Regions from separate parts of the Mycolicibacterium thermoresistibile genome, predicted to be linked through region 1. Evidence: predicted binding sites of a transcription regulator. Region 1 holds the regulator's gene; each other region holds the start of a gene.
What was found. The regulator LexA, encoded in region 1, represses DNA repair genes until DNA is damaged. The targets are predictions, from matches to a motif close to CGAACANNTGTTCG.
Positions count from the first base shown of each region.

Region 1 (5,689 bases):
CCTGGTGGACGCGGTCTTCAACTATCCGACCTACGCCGAGGCGTACAAGGTGGCCGCCCTCGATGTCGCGAACAAGCTGCGCACCCTGGACCGTCTGCAGTCTTAGATTTCGCGGTGCGCAAAACGGGCATCCACGGTGGAATGGCCATGGAAATCGACGCGTTGTTGCATCTCGAACGGGGTCCGCGAATGCGGTCCCGGCAAATAGGCGAAACTGGTATCAGCGGTAGACACCAACCGGACGTGTCTTGGCCACACAGGCAAGGAGGCAAGCGGGATGGCTGATCACGCAGAAAGCCCAGAGCAGCATTATCAACCCGAACAGTCGGGAATGTACGAACTGGAGTTCCCGGCGCCGAAGCTGTCCTCGGAGGACGGCAAGGGCCCGGTCCTGGTACATGCGCTGGAAGGGTTCTCCGATGCCGGGCACGCCATCCGGTTGGCCGCCGAGCACCTCAAGAACACGCTGACCACCGAACTGGTCGCCTCGTTCGCGATCGACGAGCTGCTCGACTACCGGTCGCGGCGGCCGCTGATGACGTTCAAGACCGATCACTTCACCCGCTACGAAGAGCCCGAACTGAACCTGTACGCGCTGCACGACACCGCCGGCACACCGTTCCTGCTGCTGACCGGACTGGAGCCGGACCTGAAATGGGAGCGGTTCGTCAGCGCGGTGCGGTTGCTGGCCGAGCGACTCGGGGTGCGCCGCGTGATCGGGCTGGGCACCATTCCGATGGCGGTGCCGCACACCCGGCCGGTGACGCTGACGGCACATTCGAACAACAAGGAACTGATCGCCGAGCACACCGCGTGGGTGGGCGAGGTGCAGGTGCCGGGCAGTGTCTCGAACCTGCTGGAATTCCGGATGGGCCAGCACGGTTTCGAGGTCGTAGGTTACACGGTCCACGTGCCGCACTATCTGGCGCAGACCGCATATCCGCCCGCCGCCGAGGCGTTGCTGGCCGAGGTCGCCAAGGCGGGGTCGCTGGAGCTGCCGCTGGCGGAACTGGCGAAGGCCGGGGCGGAGGTGCACGACCGGATCAACGAGCAGGTCGAGGCCAGCCCGGAGGTCGCCCAGGTGGTGGCCGCGCTGGAACGCCAGTACGACGCGTTCATCACCGCCCAGGAGAACCGATCGCTGCTCGCCCATGACGAGGACCTGCCCAGCGGTGAGGAACTCGCCGGCGAGTTCGAGAAGTTCCTGGCGCAGCAGAACCGGGAGTCCAATCCGGACGGGTTCCGCGACGACGGCGACACCCCGGGGTTCTAGCGCGGGGGTTCCAGCGCGGGCCCTCGCTCGAAGCGGGCCCAACATGATCGTCGGGCGCCGGTCCTCGACGTAGCATCGGGGCATGGGCCTCGACGTGACCGTACTGCGGGTGTTCACCGATCCCGACGGCAAATTCGGCAACCCGTTGGGGGTGGTGGACGACGCCGCGGTCGACCCCGCTGACCGCCAGCGAATCGCCACCGAACTGGGTTACAGCGAAACGGTATTCGTCGAGGTTCCGCAGTCCGGCACCAACACCGCCCAGGCCCGCATCTTCACCCCGGTCACCGAAATGAGGTTCGCCGGACACCCGACCGTCGGGGCGGCCTGGTGGCTGCGGGAACAGGGCCGCCCGATCCACACGCTACAGGTGCCGGCCGGCATCGTGCAGGTGAGCTACCGGGACGATCTCACCGAGGTCAGCGCCCGCGCCGAATGGGCGCCGGAGTTCGTCATCCGCGAACTGGAGACGGCCGAGGAGCTCCTTGCCGCGGACCCCGATGAGTATCCCGATGACATCGGGCACTACCTGTGGACCTGGACGGATCGGGAACACGGTCAGATCCGCGCCCGGATGTTCGCCAACAATCTGGGCATCCCCGAGGATGAGGCCACCGGATCCGCCGCGGTGCGCATCACCGAGTTCCTCAGCCGCGATCTGACGATCGTGCAGGGTAAGGGGTCGATCATCGAAACCCGCTGGAACCCCGAGGGGTGGGTGCAGATCGCGGGGCGGGTGGCCCGGGACGAGATCCGGACGCTGGACTGAGACGGATCAGTTCGACTTCTGCTCGGCCGACGCCGCCCGATGGGCCCGCAGTTCCCGGATTTCGCGCTCGAAGTCCTCGGCGGAGGTGAACGACCGGTACACCGAGGCGAACCGCAGGTAGGCGACCTCGTCGAGTTCCCGCAACGGCCCGAGTATCGCCAGGCCGACCTCATGGCTGGGCACCTCCGGTGACCCGGTGGCCCTGACGGTGTCCTCGACCTGTTGTGCCAGCAGATTCAGCGCGTCATCGTCGACCTGACGGCCCTGGCAGGCGGCGCGCACACCGCGGATCACCTTCTCCCGGCTGAAGGGTTCGGTGACGCCGCTGCGCTTGACCACCGCAAGCACGGCGGTCTCCACGGTGGTGAACCGCCGGCCGCATTCCGGGCATGCGCGACGCCGCCGGATCGCCTGACCCTCGTCGGTTTCCCGGGAGTCCACCACGCGCGAATCCGGGTGACGGCAGAACGGACAATGCATCACCGCTCCTTCGCCACGTCGGCACGTACGTACGTCGAACGCCTCTGAGCCTACCCGCGACGAAATGCGATGGCACAGCGCCCCACTACCGTTGGACGACACGGTCTTCCACAGCGACCGGCGCGCGTCAGCCGATGGGAGCGATCAGTGTCTGCCCAGCGGCCAGCGCGGCGGAGTCGAGCTGATTGAGCTCACGGATCCGTTCCACCACGGCGGCAACCGGGGCGTCCGGCGCGACCCGCTGCGCCACCTGATGCAGCGTCTCCCCGTGCTGCACCTGCACCACGGCGACAGTGGTAGGCACCGCGGCATCGGTGGCCGTCACCCCGCCGAGCTGGGCCACCAGCCCCAGCCACACGGTGATCGCGGCGGCCACCAGCGCCAGCGCCACCGTACCGGCCGGGGTGATCGGGCGCCGCCGGTGCGGGGCGCGCGAGACCAGCACGCCGGTTCCCCGGTGGCGCAGGGCGGCGCCGCCGGGGCGTGGGTGCGCCGGACGCCGCCGGGACACCGGCGCCGGCCGCAGGATTGGTGCCGCCGCGTCCGTCCGGCGCTGGCTCGTCGCACGCCCGCCGGGCAGGCGGGCCTCGGTGCGGCCCGGATGGCCGGCACGCGACTCAGTGCGGGCCCGGGTACGAGTGCGGGTGTCGAGGACTGTCATGTGTTCGCCTTCCGCTCGGCGTGTTCGCTCGCCTGTTCGAATGGTAGTCGATCATGCGTTCGATGAATAGAACGCGTGATCGAACTGTGTCGGAGACTAGGACGCCCCACCGACAGTCCGAAGGCGGAACGGGTCGGCGCGGGTGCAGGCGGATCACAGTCCCGACACACCTCGAACACATGTTTGATCATTGTCGGGTCCGCGGCTAGATTGAGGTCATGAGTGACAGCCACGATTCCCCGGGTGCCGCAGACACCGCCGGCCGCAGACGCGCCGCCGACAGCGGTCTGACCGAGCGTCAGCGCACCATCCTGGAGGTGATCCGCGCGTCGGTGACCACCCGCGGGTATCCGCCGAGCATCCGGGAGATCGGCGACGCGGTGGGGTTGACGTCCACCTCATCGGTGGCTCACCAGCTGCGCACGCTGGAACGCAAGGGCTATCTGCGGCGGGATCCGAACCGTCCGCGCGCCGTGGACGTCCGGGGCGTCGACGACCCCGCAAAACCCGCCGTGACCACTGACGTCGCCGGCTCGGACACGCTGCCGGAACCGACGTTCGTCCCGGTGCTGGGCCGGATCGCCGCCGGTGGTCCGATCCTCGCGGAGGAGGCGGTCGAGGATGTCTTCCCGCTCCCCCGCGAACTGGTTGGTGAGGGTTCGCTGTTCCTGCTGAAGGTGGTGGGCGACTCCATGATCGACGCCGCCATCTGCGACGGCGACTGGGTCGTGGTGCGCCAACAGAACGTCGCCGAGAACGGCGACATCGTCGCGGCGATGATCGACGGCGAGGCCACCGTCAAGACGTTCAAACGGTCCCGCGGCCAGGTCTGGTTGATGCCGCACAACCCGGTCTACGATCCGATTCCCGGGAACGAGGCCGCCATCCTCGGAAAAGTCGTGACGGTGATCCGCAAGATCTGAGTCAGTCGCTGCGGACGAAACCGTTCGTCCGGGCCAGTTCCTCGCTGGCGAACCAGATCTCGGCGTCTACCTCGTCGTAGTCCGCGCTGCCCGGCACCCAGTACAACCCGTCGGTGATCCGGGCCTTGATCGGATATCCCTCCGGCGGCCGGCGCGGGTCGCCGTCGGCCGGGAGCCGTAGCGCGGTCTGACCGTACTCGGGTTCATCGACGTCGATCGCGGCGTGCCGTCCGGTGGTCTCCGAATCCGGGCGGGTCGCGCTGGGCCTCGGCTCAGCCGCCTCGGGCGCCACGATCGGTGTCGGCGCGGTGTCGACGTCGTCCTGGTCCTTCTCGAAAAACGGATCCTCGGAAGGTGTCTCGCGTTCCGGCTCGGTGGACTCGTCCTGCCCGGGAAGCTGATCCGGTGGGGCCCCGAGTGTTTCGGCCCCGCCTGTCGCGGCCGCCGTCGTTCGGGTCTGCCCGGATTCGGCTGAGGCCGAATCGGCCCGGTGTGGCTCGGGTGGAGCTTTGTCACCCAGTTCACCCGGCGGTGTTGCGGTGCGGGCCTCGTCGGCAGGCGTCGCCGGATCGCCGGTGTATCCCCATCCTCTGAAATCGGCTTGTGCGGGCGGGGTTCCCAACCCGAACAGTTCGGACGGCTGTGGTGCGGCGTCACCCGACAGCGTCTCGTGGCGCCGGTCGAGGTCTTCACGCGTGTCGTATCCGCCCGGGTCGTGAACGTCCGAGTCGAAGGCGTCCGGGCCCTGGTCATATCGCTCGGGGTCATATCGCTCGGAATCGTGATGCTCGGGGTCATACCGCTCGGAATCGTGATGCTCGGGGTCGTATTGCCCGGATTGCAGGTGCCCCGCGCCGGCGTAGCGGCGTCGCCGGTTCCAGATCGTCAGCCCGATCAGCGCCGCGGCCAGCACCAGCACCGGAATCAGCACGAGTAGCCAGCCGACCCCCACCCCCGGCCGGGAGGGCCCGCCGCCGTCCTCGGACTGCGCCAGCGGCGCTTCCTCGATGTCGGCCGGCGGCTCGACCCCCGGAACCTCCAGCCCGGTCAATTGTGCTGCCAGACCGGCCGGTTCGGTGCGGAAGCTGCCGTCGGACCGATTCCAGGTGATCGAGCCTCCGCTGAACCGCTGGGTGATCTCGTCACCGTCCTCGGTCTGATCGTCCACCGGCACACCGAGTTCCCCGGCGGCGCCGCCGAGTTTGTCCCACGCGGCCTTCATCGCGCCCCGGACGATGACGGCACCGTAGTCGGGGGTCCAGAAGATGATCGGCTCGTCGGCGGCCGCGAAGCCGGCCATCCGCCCGCCAGCGCCGCCGTCGTGTTCTCCGCTGATCGGGAAGCCGAGGTCGCCCTCCGGGCCGCCAACACTGCGGTACTTCTCCAGCACCTGACCGGTGAGCACATGGGCGCCGGTCGCCGGGCTGTAGAAGATGGTGCCGCCGGTGAAGTCCTGGGCGACACCGTCGTCGCCGATCGGGTACTCGTCGCCCTCCTTGGCCCCCAGCGGGCCCAGCGCGCCGCCGGCAGCGCGGCGGGCGGCGTTGATCTCCGCGGTGGGATTCTGCGGCACGTCGAGATCG
Region 1 is NZ_LT906483.1:2,881,146-2,886,834, forward strand. Features, by position in the region: gene sthA (Si-specific NAD(P)(+) transhydrogenase) at 1-106, shown strand, start outside; gene CKW28_RS13565 (proteasome assembly chaperone family protein) at 278-1,273, shown strand; gene CKW28_RS13570 (PhzF family protein) at 1,356-2,042, shown strand; gene nrdR (transcriptional regulator NrdR) at 2,049-2,522, opposite strand; gene CKW28_RS13580 (LysM peptidoglycan-binding domain-containing protein) at 2,650-3,183, opposite strand; gene lexA (transcriptional repressor LexA) at 3,402-4,106, shown strand; gene CKW28_RS13590 (LGFP repeat-containing protein) at 4,108-5,689, opposite strand, start outside.

Region 2 (5,689 bases), 1.6 Mb from region 1:
AGCTGATCGGTGGACGCCAGCCCGATCCGGACCACGTCGACGCCCTGTTTGGTCACGCCGTCGGCGAAGGCCGCCGCCAGTCCGGGCGAACTGGCCCGCATGTCGTGGCCGATCACCACGGTCGGCCCGGTGGTCGCGGTCTCGGCGAGCTCACTGCGCATCAACCGGGCGAACGCCGCCCCCACGTCGGCGACGAACTCCTCGGTGATCTCCTCACCGACCAAGCCGCGCACGTCATAGGCCTTGATGACGCGGTGAACAGCCTCGGCTGGCCAGGACATTCGACTCCTCGAGAACGGGGACCGTTTGGCGCCAGCCTACTGCCAATCTGTGACCGTTCTGGCGGCTACCGCATCTACTTCCGGCTAGTCGGTCGGGTCGGGCAGGACTCGGAGGTGGCCGCGGCGGCGTCCACCCGACTCCGGCCGGCGGGGTGGTGCGATGACCGCGCCACCCGGCTGGTCGGGAGCCGGGTCGCTGAAACCGGCAACCACGCCATTGGCGGGTGGCGCGGTCCGTGGACGCTCCCGGACGGCGTCGGCGAGGGCGACGAGGTCGTCCTCGTCCGGATGTGTGGGCAGTGGGCCGGCGTGGCGCACCAACTCCCAACCGCGCGGGGCGGTGATCCGGCTGGCGTGGCCAACGCACAGATCCCAGGAATGCGGTTCCGAGACAGTAGCCAGTGGGCCGACGACTGCGGTCGAGTCCGAGTAGACAAAAGTCAATGTCGCGACCGCATACTGTGGACACCCGGGCCGGCAGCAGCGACGGGGAACATTCACGCGACTGAGGCTATCGCGCGGCCCCGCCGGGGGGTGCCGGACACGCGCAGCGGCCCGTCGGCCGATAACCAACCGTTACGAATGGGGTCATACGATCGAGCAATGGCATTGCCGAGGCTTCCGGGCAGCCGGCGTGGCCGGCGCGAGATCCGCGGCCCGCTGCTGCCGCCCACCGTTCCGGGGTGGCGCAGCCGGGCCGAGCGGTTCGACATGGCGGTGCTCGAGGCGTACGAGCCGATCGAGCGGCGGTGGAAGGATCGGGTCTCGGCGCTGGACGTCGCGGTCGATGAGATTCCGCGGATCGCGCCGCGAGATCCCGACAGTGTGCAGTGGCCACCGGAGGTGGTGGCGGACGGGCCGGTCGCGCTGGCTCGGCTGATACCGGCCGGGGTCGATGTTCGCGGTAATGCCACGCGGGCGAGAATTGTGCTGTTCCGCAGGCCGATTGAACGGCGGGCCAAGGATTCCGAGGAGCTCGCCGAGTTGCTACATGAAGTTCTGGTCGCTCAGGTCGCTACGTATTTGGGCGTGGAACCTTCGGTCATCGACCCGACGATCGATGACTGATCGTGGCGGTGTCTAGATTATTCCGCGCTTGAGGCGGCGACGCTCCCGTTCGGAGAGGCCGCCCCAGATGCCGAACCGTTCGTCGTGGGCCAGGGCGTACTCCAGGCACTCGTCGCGGACCTCGCAGCCCATGCAGATCCGCTTGGCCTCACGGGTCGAGCCGCCCTTTTCCGGAAAGAACGCCTCGGGGTCGGTTTGCGCGCACAATGCGCGTTCCTGCCATTGTTCGTCGGCGGGTTTATCGATGGTTGCCGGAGCAACATCCATTTCATCGGATATCAATGTCAATTTCGGCCGCGTGTCCGCCCTCTTCGGATCTGATCCGATTTCGGGCTGCGGCACACTGCCTACGGAGCCGAGCAATCGGTTCTCATACCGAAGAGCGCGCTCGAAATCCCCTGGCCCATAAGACATTCTCCGCCTCCTCACTGGTTTCGTAGATCCCTGGACAAAGCCTCACTATTGTGCTGTGCGGCCATCTCGATTCGAACAAGTGATCGAATCTCGGTCTGCGACACCAGAAGCGATCGACCAACCGGGAAATGACACTGGTGTGATTACACACGTGTTAGCTGCTCCGGTCAAGCGGAAGAACAGGATTTCATACCATCCCGTGACCCGATTTCGGTGTGTCGACTCACTCGGCGTGTCCAAATGTGACCGAGTCGCCGACGCCCGATCTTGACCGCGGCGGACCCCCGTCGGCGGACACCGCCTAATGTCGATCGATGTGAAGGTCACGGTTCTGGTCGGCGGGGTCGGCGGGGCACGCTTTCTGCTGGGCGTGCAGCACCTGCTCGGCCTGGGGCAGTTCAGCGCACGTGACGCCGAGGTTGACGGCGAGCTGACCGCGGTCGTCAACATCGGTGACGACGCCTGGATGTTCGGGCTGCGGATCTGCCCGGACCTCGACACCTGCATGTACACCCTGGGCGGCGGAATCGACCCCGAACGCGGGTGGGGACACCGCAACGAAACGTGGCACGCCAAGGAGGAACTCGCCGCCTACGGGGTGCAGCCGGACTGGTTCGGGCTGGGCGACCGCGATCTGGCCACCCACCTGGTGCGGACCCAGATGCTGCGGGCCGGCTATCCGCTCTCCCAGGTCACCGAGGCGCTGTGTCACCGGTGGTCGCCGGGGGCGCGGTTGCTGCCGGCGAGCGACGACCGGGTCGAGACGCACGTGGTGGTCACCGACCCGGGCCCGGGCGAACACGCCGGGCAGCAGCGCGCCATCCACTTCCAGGAGTGGTGGGTGCGCCACCGCGCGAAGGTGCCGACCCACAGCTTCGCGTTCGTGGGCGCCGAACAGGCCAAGGCGGGCCCCGGAGTCGTCGAGGCCATCACCGAGGCCGACGTCGTGCTGATCGCGCCGTCGAACCCGGTGGTCAGCATCGGGGCCATCCTGGCCGTCCCCGGCATCCGCGGCGCGCTACGCACCACCCCGGCACCGGTGATCGGGTACTCCCCCATCATCGCCGGAAAACCGCTGCGCGGCATGGCCGATGAATGCCTGTCGGTGATCGGCGTGCCGTCCACCTCCGAGGGAGTCGGCCGGCACTACGGCAGCCGCAAGCACACCGGGATCCTGGACGGCTGGCTGGTCCACGAAGGCGACCACGCCGACATCGACGGGGTGGACGTCCGCGCCGTCCCCCTGCTGATGACCGAGCCGGCCGCCACCGCGGAGATGGTGCGCGCCGGCCTGCAACTGGCCGGTCTGGCCGGGGAGCGCCGGTGAGCACCGCCGGCGGCGCGGGGCAAACGGGTTCCGGTGACCACGGCACCGCGGCCGCCATCGAACTGTTCCCGGTCACCGGTCTGCCGCAGTTTTGTCCCGGTGACGATCTGACCGCCGCGGTCGCGGCCGCCGCGCCGTGGCTGCGCGACAACGACGTCGTCGTGGTCACCAGCAAGGTGGTGTCCAAGTGCGAGGGCCGCATCATCGCCGCCCCCGCCGATCCGGAGCAGCGGGACGCATTGCGCCGCAAGCTCATCGATGAAGAGGCCGTGCGGGTGCTGGCCCGCAAGGGCCGCACCCTGATCACCGAGAACGCATTGGGTCTGGTCCAGGCCGCCGCCGGGGTCGACGGGTCGAACGTGGCGGCCACCGAGTTGGCGTTGCTGCCCGTCGATCCCGACGCCAGCGCCGCCGCGCTGCGGGCGGGGTTGCGGCAACGGCTCGGGGTGGACGTCGGGGTGATCATCACCGACACCATGGGGCGGGCCTGGCGCACCGGGCAGACCGACTTCGCGATCGGCGCCGCCGGACTCACGGTGCTGCACGGCTACGCCGGTTCACACGACCGGCACGGCAACGAGTTGTTCGTCACCGAGGTGGCGGTCGCCGATGAGATCGCCGCCGCCGCAGACCTGGTGAAGGGCAAGCTGACCGACGTCCCGGTGGCCGTCGTGCGGGGTCTGACCCTGCGCGACGATGGGTCCACCGCCCGCACGCTGGTGCGGCCGGGCCAGGACGATCTGTTCTGGCTAGGCACCGAGGAGGCCATCCGGTTGGGCCGCAGCCAGGCTCAGCTGCTGCGCCGTTCGGTGCGGCGGTTCGACTCCGAGCCCGTGCCCGCGGACCTCATCGAGGCCGCGGTCGCCGAGGCGCTCACCGCGCCGGCGCCGCACCACACCCGCCCGGTGCGGTTCGTGTGGCTGCAGAATTGGACCGCCCGCACCCGGTTGCTGGACCGGATGAAGGATCGATGGCGCGCCGACCTCGCCGGTGACGGCGCCTCACCCGAGGCCGTGGAGCGGCGCGTCGGGAGAGGTCAAATCCTCTACGACGCACCAGAACTCATCGTTCCCTTCCTGGTCGCCGACGGTGCGCACCACTACCCCGACGCCCGCCGCGCCGCGGCCGAGCACACCATGTTCACCGTTGCGGGCGGCGCCGCGGTGCAGGCCCTGTTGGTGGCGCTGGCCGTTCGCGAAATCGGCAGCTGCTGGGTCGGATCGACCATCTTCGCCCCAGAGGTGGTGCGCACCGAGCTCGGGCTGCCCGACGACTGGGAACCGTTGGGTGCGGTGGCGATCGGCTATCCCGCCGAACCGGCCGGCCCGCGCGACCCGGCGCCGACCGAGGGGCTGCTGGTTTTCCGATGAGCGCTTGCGCGAAGAGCCGAAGAACCCGATGAGCGCTTGCGCGAAGAGCCGAAGAACCCGATGAGCGATCCGCTGCACGCCTCGGCGGTGCGGCTGCTGACCGAGTGGCGGGCGCCCGATCCGGCGCAGGACAGTCTGCGGCACGCGGTGCTGTCGTTCCTGGCCGCCCGCCCGGACGGCTGCCGGCGGGAGTGCGCGCCCGGCCACATCACCGCCTCGGCACTGGTGGTCGACCACACCGGCACCCAGGCGTTGCTGACCCTGCATCCGCGCATCGGCCGCTGGGTGCAACTCGGCGGCCACTGTGAACCCGGTGACGCCGACATCCGGGCGGCGGCGCTGCGTGAGGCCGCCGAGGAGTCCGGTATCACCGGCCTGCGCGTCGATGACGAACTCGCGGCGGTGCACGTGCATCCGGTCACCTGTTCGCTGGGCGTGCCGACCCGCCACCTCGATCTGCAGTTCGTCGTGCACGCCCCGCCCGCCGCCGAGATCGCCTGCAGCGACGAGTCACTGGACCTGCGGTGGTGGCCGTTGGACGGCCTGCCCGCCGGCGCCGACTTCGGGTTGACCCAGCTGGTCGGGCGATTTCGGCGTGTTCACGATCGCTGAGCGACCGTGCGCACGCCGAAATCGCTCAGACGTCGGTGGAGAATCTGATGCCCCCGTCGGGGATGGCCACCCCGGGCCACACCCGCGCACCCCGCAACAACTCGCAGCGCGCGCCGATGTCGGCGCCGTCGCCGATGACACCGTCGCGGATCAGCGCCCGCGGCCCGATCCGCGCGCCGAACCCGATGATCGACCGTTCGATCACCGAACCGGCCTCCACCCGCACCCCGTCGAAGATCACCGCACCGTCCAGCCGTGCGCCCGGCCCGATCTCGGCGCCGCGACCGACGACCGTGCCGCCGATCAACAGCGCCCCCGGTGCGACCGCGGCGCCGTCGTGCACCAGCGACTCACCGCGCTGACCGCGCAACGCCGGTGACGGCGCGATACCGCGGACCAGGTCGGCCGATCCGCGCACGAAGTCCTCCGGGGTGCCCATGTCGCGCCAGTAGCTCGCATCGACATGGCCGCAGATGCGCAACCCCTCGGAGAGCAACTGCGGGAACACCTCCCGCTCGACCGACACCGCACGGCCCCGCGGGATCCGGTCGATGACGTGGCGCTGGAAGACGTAACAGCCGGCGTTGATCTGATCCGTGGGCGGATCCTGGGTCTTC
Region 2 is NZ_LT906483.1:1,266,948-1,272,636, reverse strand. Features, by position in the region: gene CKW28_RS05905 (phosphomannomutase/phosphoglucomutase) at 1-281, opposite strand, end outside; gene CKW28_RS05900 (DUF3499 domain-containing protein) at 366-782, opposite strand; gene CKW28_RS05895 (metallopeptidase family protein) at 930-1,349, shown strand; gene CKW28_RS24045 (WhiB family transcriptional regulator) at 1,362-1,616, opposite strand; gene cofD (2-phospho-L-lactate transferase) at 2,080-3,090, shown strand; gene CKW28_RS05875 (coenzyme F420-0:L-glutamate ligase) at 3,087-4,460, shown strand; gene CKW28_RS05870 (NUDIX domain-containing protein) at 4,521-5,072, shown strand; gene manB (mannose-1-phosphate guanylyltransferase ManB) at 5,098-5,689, opposite strand, start outside.
Region 2: cofD (2-phospho-L-lactate transferase) is a predicted target of LexA. The motif match lies at 1,836-1,849, and genes of this name have one in related genera.

Region 3 (5,689 bases), 1.5 Mb from region 1:
CCGCGCTGGAAATCTTCGTCGAGCAGGGTATTTCCGCGCTGAGCATCGAACAGGTGGCCAGACGCGCCGGTGTCGGCAAGCCGACCATCTACCGACGCTGGTCCGACAAGGAGCAACTCGTCGCCGACGCCATCGAACACCGGGTGAGCGCCGAACTGGCCTGGCCCACTCCGGCCGAAGCCTCGGTCTCGGATCCGTATGAGCTGGTGCGGCGCAACATCTCCGCGGCTGCCCGGACCGCTGCGGACCCCGCGTTCCGTGGTCTCATCGCCGCGATCTACGGTTCGGCGGTGACCCATCCGGCGCTGTTGCGAACCTATTGGGAGCACTACATTCTGCCGCGCCGCACCGCCGCCATCGCCCTGCTCCGGCGGGCCCGGGACCTCGGAACGGTGGCGGCCGACGCCGATCTGGACGTACTCGTCGACATGCTCGCCGGCGCAGTGACTTACCGTGTGCTGCAACCTGAGCCACCCTCGGCACGCCAGCTCCGGTGCTATCTGGAGGTGGCCTATCGCCAGGTCGGGCTGCTGCCCTGACCCGCCGGCGGCCGGAGTGGTCACCCGGGGTCTTCTGGTGGGTCGGTGTGTGCGCGTAGGAGTTCTTCGGGGTGGTGGGCGTGGTTGACGGTGGGTGGGTGGTGGTCGTTGGTCCAGGCGAGTCGGCCGGTGGGGGTGATGGTGGCCTGCCAGCGGCCTTCGGTCAGGCCGCTGTGGTGGGGGCCGCAGGCGAAGAACAGGTGGTCGGCGTCGGTGAGACCGCCGTCCTCCCAGGCGGGTTGGTGGTGGGCTTCGGCGTGGTAGCCGGGCTCACCGCAGCCGGGTGCGGTGCAGCCGCCGTCGCGGGCGTAGCAGATGAGGCGCTGATCGGCGGTGGCGATGCGTTTCTGCCGGCCCAGATACAGTGGGCGTTCGGTGTGGTCGTCGAACACCGCCAGGTAGTGGATGGCGTCGGCGGCCATACGGATCAACTCCCGCATCGGCAGCACCCCGGTACCCCCGGTACGCGCCGGCCCGGGCATCGACACCCTGGGGTCGGCCACGGCGTGGGCGGCCTGATTCAACTCGCCCAGGGTGGTGCGCACGATCACCGTCACCGGATGCCCCCGATGCGACCCCAACCGCCCGGAGGCCACCGCGATCTTCAACCCGAGTGTGAGCCCGTCATGGCGGCGCTGAGCCGCACTGCGCAAATCCACACCCCCGGTATCGATATCCCCAACCCCGTCAGCAGCGGTATCGGCGGCCGTCGCAGCGGTATCAGCGGCGGCCGTCGCAGCGGTGCCGGCGGTATCGGTGGTCTCAGTGGTGCCGGTGGTGCCGGTGGTATCGGTGGTGGTGTGGGGTAGATGGCGGCCCGGGCGGACCGCGGCGGTGACGGCCTCCAGATAGGCGCGCAGTTGCGGGTCGATCCACCCGGAGATCGCCGACATCCCATCACGCTGTTGGTCACCGAGGTGGATGCCGCGGCGGCGGGCCCGGTCCTGATCGTCGTAATGCCCGTCGGGGTTGAAGATCTCCTCGATCCGCCGCCCCGCCTGCCGCACGATGCCGGCATCACTTCGGGCGGCCTCGGCGATAAGGCTGGCTTCCACCGCCTCCCGATCGGTCACCGACACCGCCGACGGCAACGCAGCCATCACCGTGGTGATGACCCGCAGATGCTCCTCACCGAGCAGCCCGGACTCGACAGCCCCGGCCACCCGCGCCAACACCGGCGGCAGCGGTGGGCCGCTGAGCCGGCGGCGCGGCCGCAGCAGTGCGGCCACCCGCAACCGGCGTTTCACCTCACCAGGGGTGATCCGCAACCGCGCCCACAACCGGTCTCTGACCGCCGGCACCATCGCCGGTTCATCAGGCGGGTCGGCCAACTGGGCGAACACCCGATACATCAACCCCCGATTGATCCGACACTGCGTCTCCAACCGCTCGGCCAACTCCAGCCGAAACCCGGTACCGACCTCATCGAGACACAACGCGCGCATCTCGGCATACGCCGCATCCACCGCGGCCAGCAACTCACCCACCCGCGCCCGGGCGGCCCCGGCGGTGACGAACTGCTGACCCATGAACCCACCGTATCGAACACCCATTCGACACAGCAGCCCCCATCACCCCGACTGGGGACAAAACCCCCATTGAGGACAACTTGGCCCAGAACACCCGGGAATGTCACACCACCGTGGTAGGGGCGAGTCGCTCAGCGCAGGAACGGAACCGCGCTGTCCGCCAGATCGAGCAGAGGTTGCGGCAACGCCCCCAGCGCGAACGTCACCGCGGCGGTCACCGTGACCACAGCGGTGGTCAGCCCGCTGGGGGCGACGACCTCGGGCGCATCCGAGGGGGGATCGGTGAAGAACATCAACACGATCACCCGCACATAGAAGTACGCGGCGACGGCGCTGGCGATCACCCCGATCACCACCAGCGGAATCGCACCGCCCTCCCCGGCGGCCTTGAAAACCGCGAACTTGGCGACGAACCCACTGGTCAACGGAATGCCGGCGAACGCAAGCAGAAACAGCGAGAACACCACGCCGGCAAGGGGATGACGGCGGCCCAACCCGGCCCACGCCGCCATCGAGGTCGCCTCCTCACCGTCACGTGACCGCACCAACCCGACGAGGGCGAACGCGCCCAGCGAGCTGAACCCGTAGGCGAACAGATAGAACAGCGTCGACGACACCCCGGCCTCGTTCGCGGCGATCACGCCGGTGAGGATGAACCCGGTGTGGGCGACCGCCGAATACGCCAGCATCCGCTTGACATCCGTCTGCGTCACCGCGGTGACGGTGCCCACCACCATGGTCAGAATCGCCACCGCCCACAACATCGGACGCCAGTCGTCCTTGAGGGCGGGGAGCGCGACGTGACAGATCCGCAGCAGCGCGCCGAACGCCGCGACCTTGGTGGCCGCCGACATGAACGCCGTGATCGCCGTCGGGGCACCCTGATATGCGTCGGGAATCCAGGAGTGGAACGGCACCGCCCCCACCTTGAACAGCAACCCGACCATCAGCAGCCCGATGCCGATCAGCGCCAGCGCGGTCGAACCGCCGGGCGGGGTGGCGACCGCGTCGGCGATTCCGCCGAGCCGCAGGGTGCCGGAGTAGCCGTACAGCATCGCCACCCCGTAGACGAAGAACGCGGACGAGAACGCGCCCAGCAGGAAGTATTTCAACGCGGCCTCTTGGGACAGCAGGCGCTGCCGCCGCGCCAGCCCGCACAGCAGGTACAGCGGCAGCGACAGCACCTCCAGCGCGACGAAGATCGTCAACAGGTCGTCCGAGGCACCGAACAGCATCATGCCGCCGGTGGCGAACATGGTCAGCGGAAACACCTCGGTCTGCACCGCACCCGCCCTGGTGGCGACCTGTTCGGCGACGCTGCCCGGCACCGCGGACGCCTGCGGGGTGAACCCGTCCAGACCGCGGGCCGGATCCCGCGATCCGATCTGGCGTTCGGCGATCAGCAAGACACCCAGGATCGCCAGCAGCACGACGGTGCCCTGCAGAAACAGTGCCGGACCGTCGATGACCACCGCGCCCATCATCGCGGTGTCCCCGCCACCGCCGGAGAGTCGGTCGGTCAGGCCGAGCACCGCGAGCAGGGCCGCGACCAACCCGCCGAGCGTCAACGTCAGCTGGACGCGATACCGGAGCCGGCGGGGCAGGAACGCCTCGATCAGCACTCCGGCGATGGCGACGCCGAACACGATCAACATCGGTAGCAGCAGGCTGTACTCCACGCTGGGGGTGGGCATGTCAGCGCCCCTTTCCTGCCGGAACGGGATCGTCTCCCGCCGTGATCGTCGGCCTCGGGTCGTGTTCGCCGATCGAGGTCAAGGTGTGACCGACCGCGGGGTCGATGATGTCCAGCGCCGGTTTGGGATACACCCCCAGCCCCACCAGCAGCGCGATCAGCGGCGCGACCACGACGAGTTCGCGGGGGATCAGGTCGCGGATCGATCGGTTGTCCTCGCGCACCGGGCCGGCCATCATCCGCTGGTAGGTCCACAGGATGTAGATCGCCGACAGCACCAACGCGGTGGCCGCCAGGACCGCCAACACCGGATACCGCGTGAACGTCCCGATCAGCACCAGGAACTCACTGATGAACGGCGCCAGCCCGGGCAGCGACAGCGTGGCCAGCCCGGCCACCAGGAAGGTGCCGGCCAGCACCGGGGCGACCTTCTGCACCCCGCCGTAATCGGTGATGAGCCGGGTCCCGTGCCGGGTCACCAGGAATCCGGCGATCAGGAACAGCGCGGCGGTGGAGAGACCGTGATTGATCATGTACAGCGTCGAACCGGACTGACCCTGACTGGTCATCACGAAGATGCCCAGGATGATGAAGCCGAAGTGCGAAATCGACGTGTAGGCGATCAGCCGCATCACATCGGTCTGGCCGATCGCCAGAATCGCGCCGTAGACGATCCCGATCACCGCCAGCGCGACGACCAGGGGCCGGAAAAGCGTTGCCGCGTCGGGAAACAGCTGCAGGCTGTACCGCAGCATGCCGAACGTACCGACCTTGTCCATCACCGCCATCATCAGCACCGCGGTTGCCGGTGTCGCCTCCACCGCGGCGTCGGGCAGCCAGCGGTGGAATGGCCACAGCGGCGCCTTGATCGCGAACGCCAGCATGAACCCGAGGAACAACAGGTTCAGCACCGCCGGGTCGATCATCAGATCGCCGGCCGACACCGCGGCGACGATCGCGCGGAAGTCGAACGTGCCCCCGCCCGCGGGACCGGCGAGGGCGTCGCTGCCCGCGGTCACCACGTACAGACCGATCACCGCGGCCAACATGATCAACCCGCCGAACAGGTTGTACAGCAGGAACTTCACCGCCGCCCGGCCGCGGTGGGCGCCGCCGAAGCCGCCGATGAGGAAGTACATCGGGATCAGCATGGCCTCGAAGAACACGTAGAACAGCAGCACGTCCAACGCGATCAGCGACATCAACACCATGCCCTCGACGGCGAGGGTGAGCGCCAGATACAGGTGCACCGCACGCCCCGCCAGGCCGGGGCGCTGATCGGCGTCGTTCCACCCGGCCACGATCAGCAGCGGCACCAGCACCGCGGTGAGCAGCACCAGCGCCAGCGCGATCCCGTCGATCCCGAGGATGTAGCCGGTGCCGAAGGACGGAATCCAGCGGTGCGACTCGACGAACTGGTAACGCTCGCCGCCCGGGTCGAATCCTGCCGTGAGCACCGCGGTGATGCCCAGCACGAGCAGCGACACCGCCAGCGCGAACCATTTGGCCAGGCCGCGGCGGGCCGCGGGCAGCAGCACCAGCGCCGCGGCACCGACGATCGGTGTCGCCCACAACGCGGTCAGCCAGGGAAAACCAGTCACCACGCGCGCACCACCAGAACCATGGCGACCACCAGGGCCGCACCCACGAGCATCGACAAGGCATACGACCGGGCGAAACCGGTCTGCAGGCCGCGCAGGGCCTCCGAGAACCGCCGCACCGTCGCAGCCAGGCCGCTGCCGACGCCGTCGACACCGACCTCGTCGACGTGCACCAGGGTGCGGGTCAGGCCCTGTCCGGTGCGCATGAAGACCGCCTCGTTGAAGGCGTCGCCGTACAGATCGCGCCGCGCGGCCACAGTGAGCGCCGAACCCTCCGGAACCTCGACGGGCACCGGGCGCATCGCATACATCCGGTAGGCGACCACG
Region 3 is NZ_LT906483.1:1,430,733-1,436,421, forward strand. Features, by position in the region: gene CKW28_RS06640 (TetR/AcrR family transcriptional regulator) at 1-539, shown strand, start outside; gene CKW28_RS06645 (HNH endonuclease signature motif containing protein) at 560-2,068, opposite strand; gene nuoN (NADH-quinone oxidoreductase subunit NuoN) at 2,200-3,762, opposite strand; gene CKW28_RS06655 (NADH-quinone oxidoreductase subunit M) at 3,764-5,365, opposite strand; gene nuoL (NADH-quinone oxidoreductase subunit L) at 5,359-5,689, opposite strand, start outside.
Region 3: CKW28_RS06645 (HNH endonuclease signature motif containing protein) is a predicted target of LexA. The motif match lies at 2,082-2,095, and genes of this name have one in related genera.